Regions from separate parts of the Sessilibacter sp. MAH1 genome, predicted to be linked through region 1. Evidence: predicted binding sites of a transcription regulator. Region 1 holds the regulator's gene; the other holds the start of a gene.

Region 1 (2,208 bases):
TGTAGTGATTTGCGGGTTGTGTTTGCCGAGTTTTTCAAATTTAGTTTCAACATAATTTCGAATAGAGTCGGTGACTTCGACGTGGTGCCCACTGATGCTAAGAGTCATTGTTATTCCTCATGTCAGAGTTAAGTCATTGATTACACAGGTTTTAAACCCGTGTAATCGGGTATGAATTAGGGTCGAGATCACCGAGTCATGGTTGGTCAGACCAGTCTTTTACGTTCGTTCGAGGCTGGAATACCCAAGGATTCGCGATATTTCGCAATGGTTCTTCGGGCGACTTGAATGCCTTGGTCTGCCAGTAACGCGGTAATTTTGCTGTCGCTTAAGGGTTTGCGAGCGTCTTCTGCGGCAACCAGCTTTTTGATAATGGCACGTATTGCGGTTGAAGAGCATTCGCCGCCATTGTCTGTGCTGACGTGGCTTGAGAAAAAGTATTTTAACTCAAAGATGCCTTGAGGCGTGTGCATGTATTTTTGCGTTGTTACCCGTGAAATTGTCGACTCATGCATGCCTACGTCTTCGGCAATGTCGTGAAGTACTAGAGGTTTCATGGATTCTGGGCCGAAATCCAAAAAGCCCTGTTGTTTTTCAACAATGCAGCTTGCAACCTTCAGTAGAGTCTCGTTGCGGCTTTGTAAACTTTTCAAGAACCAGCGTGCTTCTTGTAAATTATCTCGCAAGAAGGTGTTGTCTTCACTGCTATCGGCACGCTTTACAAGACTGGCGTAATTGTTGTTGATGCGAATTTTAGGGGCTATTTCTGGGTTCAGCTCTACGATCCAGCGACCTTCTTGCTTGCTCACAAAAACATCGGGAACGATATAACTGGTATCGCTGCTGCCGATAGTAGCGCCGGGATGAGGTGTTAATTCCTGAATTAAATCGATCGCAACTTTGAGTTCGGGCTCTTTAACGCGACATTTACGCATTAACTGTTTGTAGTCACGACTGCCAAGTAACGCTAGATGCTCTGCAACTACCGCCTTGGCGGTTTCCAGTCCGGGTGTTTCTTTGGCGTATTGATTGAGTTGTACCATCAAACATTCAGACAAATCGACGCTGCAAGAGCCGATAGGATCAAACAGTTGAAGTCGGTGTTGAACCGCAATCACTTCGTCGAGGCTTAGGTCTTCGTCTGTATCTGCGTCTTCGTTTAGAGGTTCAGAAGCTTCAAGCTCACCGCTTTCTTGTTCGGCATCTTCGTCATTCTCACGCCAGTCACCGCGTAGGCCGTGAAAAATCTCCTCGATACTGCTTGAGAGCAAACCGCTGGGCTCTACCGAGTCTATGATTGCTAAAGCAATGGTTCGATCGGTTTCTGACATCGGAGTCAGATTCAATTGCCACAGTAAGTATTCTTGAAGGGTCTCGGTGTTGTCGATTTGGCTGTCGAAAAAGCTGTCGTCTCGTTCTACGGCTGATGACGAGGAAGAGTTGCTACTGCCTTGGTAAATGTCGTCCCACTGGGTATCAACGGGTAAATCCTCGGGAATGTTTTCCTGCCATTCGCCTTCTTGGGCGTCGCCAGAATCGGATTCGGATTCGGATGCGGTTGCGGTAACTTTTTCTTCGCTGAAGTTGTCGGAAATTTCGTTGGGTTGTTCGCTGTTGTCGCCGGACTCACCGCTATCAAGGTGAGAGTCATCGGATTCGCTAACTTCGAGCATGGGATTAGACTCAAGAGCTTCTTGAATCTCTTGTTGAAGATCGAGCGTTGAGAGTTGTAGCAGGCGAATGGCTTGCTGCAACTGAGGGGTCATCGTTAATTGTTGACCCATTTTTAGCTGTAATGATTGTTTCATAACTTGACACTACTTCCAAAAACGGTGTCAGAATCGGAGCTGATTCTGATCAAGCTTAGTGTCAGTGTAGACTTGAAAGGGGCGTTTTTGCAACATCTATTAAGCAAAAAATATGCCCAACCTTGAATTTTCTTTAAATAAATGTTTTGAGGGGAAAAATAAAAGAACAGCGAGTGCTTTAGCGGAGGGGATTACTTGTTGATCACTTAACAGTAAGACCAATGTTCGCCTATTTCAACAGCAAGGTAAAGCGGTTTTTTAATGTCGCCTAAAATGTCTTTTGGGTGGTCTTGTAGGCTAAAAAAGAGTCTTTCTGTGGGTTCTTTGATAGGTGTCGAGGCTTTTGTTGTTTTATTGAGGGTCGGTTGAGGTGGCGGCTCAATTTAGAGCTTAAAGCCTT
Region 2 (2,208 bases), on a different contig from region 1:
AAATACATAGATTCACAAAGTATGACTCTGAATAGCTTCCCAGCAAGACTGGGGATTGGTTTGCAATAAAAAATGTGTTCCCTCAATAGACACAACAGTAAGTTGTGGAAAACAATTTTTGAACACATCTATAACCTTACGATCAACCAGATTATCTTGCGTTGCAACTAAGTAGGTAGCTGGAACTGAGTATTGACTATTTTCGCTTTTAAGTTTTGAGATTTGTGTTAACCGAAATTTTAAAACCTCCGGGTCAACGCTCTCAATGGCTTGCGTAAATATCTCTTTGATTTCGGAATTTAAAAAACGACCAAATAGGTATTTTAACAATATCGGGTTTTTGGGACTAATTGCCGAAAGAAGTTTTTCTGGGAGAATAAAGCCAAATCTGGATAACCTAGACGGTGAACTTATAAAACTCGCTACAAAATATATATGAAGAATTTTCTCAGGTACCAATTTTATTAACTCTAAGGCTATCGAACCTGAATACGATTCTGCAATTATGATAGAAGGCTCATTAATCTGCTCTTGTATGACCTGAGCTTGTTCATGAAAAGAAACTCCTATTTCCTGAATTAATGTCACCGTACGAACTTCAAACCCAGAAGGAGCCATCTCTACAAACGGTTTAAACAGCTTCCCAGTACCGTCCATTCCCGGTAGCAATAAAATATTCACAGGTTCACCTTATCGACAATCTCTCAAATGAGACCAGAACTCCAATCTATTGATGTATACGATACCAAACATACTCTCAAAATTATCTCTGCTTTATTAATGATGTTTTAACACACCGAATCACGATATTTTCCATTCACCAGTTAATCTCTGGCCGCTAGATTAAAAATCTTGGAAATTTGGCAAAACTTTATTGCAAGGGTTACAAGTTTTCCTACCTAAGATCATTGATTAAGCCATAAATTCTCTTCTTAAACTCAGTGCAGGCCTTATAAATAAAGGCTTTGGCGATATTGGCACAGCTATCGCTTATTAACTCTTGAAAGCGAAGCATACTAAGCGAATAACGCTAAAAATTTTAGGAGTAAGCCATGAAGAATTTAAATAATACCCTTAAAACTCGTAAAAAATTAACCAGTAAAGCTGTCTCTGTTGCGCTGGCCGGTGGACTAGCACTGTGTGCCACGGGATTTGCTAACGCACATGATACCGTCGAGCATATTAAAGAAAACGCTCAAGAAACCAGCCAAGAAGCGAAAATCATTTTCTCCAACGGTTGGAAAGAAGGCAAAATGGAAGCTGCTTTTTTATTCAATGAACATTTAAACAACTTTACCATTGATTCTGAAGTTGACAAAAACACCGCTATTTTAAGGGGCGAAGTAAATTCAGATATTCAAAAAGATCTAGCTCGTGAAGTTGCACTGTCTATTGAAGGCATTGATCGTGTGGATAACCGGTTAGAAGTCGTACCTGAATCAAAAGACAAATCAGAGCCTAAAGAGCAAAGCGAATTTATTTCTGCAATCGAAGATGCGACTATTTCGGCACGGTTGAAAATGAAAATGATCGTTAACGATAACCTCTCTGGTTTCGCCATTGACGTAGACACCGAAGACAATGTTGTCACACTCAAAGGTGAAGTGCGCTCTGAGGCACAAAAAGCGCTCGCAGAAGTGATCGCAAAAAACGACGAATCCGTAGAGTCGGTACGCAATGAATTGCGTGTTGTACACAGTTAATACAAATTTTTCTAACCTTATTAAGGCCGGTTAATTCCGGCTTTAATGCGTTGTATGTTTTTCTCGCAATAAATACACAGTGCAGAGCACATGTTAAACCAGTGCATTCGTTAAACCAGACTAATTATTAAACAAGAGCACTTATTAAACAATTGAAGGAATCTATTGCCAACACGAGTAGCCTGTCATAGGCAAGTTCCGATGGAAAAGGTAATATTGATTAAATTTGTGGGGCTTTTGTAACGAATAAAATTGATTTCACCACCTAATAACAGAAATTCTGATTGAACCAGAGTTTCCGGTAACACAAAGACGTGTCGCCAATTTCGAAACGGTAAGTGATTGAAATTATGCAGAAATTGCAATTCCCTTTGCCAATTTCTGCCTTCTGATTAAATTATGAAGAAGCTAATCAGAGGTTCTTAGAGTAACTAACGCCACCTACAACGAACATTTATTATATAAAACTGGCATATACATTTTAAGTTGCACTGTTATTAGCATC

What was found. The regulator sigma-54, encoded in region 1, starts transcription at its own class of promoters, with help from an activator protein. The targets are predictions, from matches to a motif close to TGGCACANNNNTTGCNNT.
Region 2: a site for sigma-54 is predicted at 976-993, ahead of ACYQ28_RS10135 (BON domain-containing protein). Genes of this name have one in related genera too.

What each region holds. Positions count from the first base shown of each region.
Region 1 covers NZ_BAAGIC010000015.1:76,523-78,730, forward strand. The annotation lists gene hpf (ribosome hibernation-promoting factor, HPF/YfiA family) at 1-108, opposite strand, end outside; gene ACYQ28_RS14675 (RNA polymerase factor sigma-54) at 207-1,808, opposite strand; gene lptB (LPS export ABC transporter ATP-binding protein) at 2,192-2,208, opposite strand, start outside.
Region 2 covers NZ_BAAGIC010000008.1:143,614-145,821, forward strand. The annotation lists gene ACYQ28_RS10130 (alpha/beta fold hydrolase) at 13-681, opposite strand; gene ACYQ28_RS10135 (BON domain-containing protein) at 1,053-1,703, shown strand.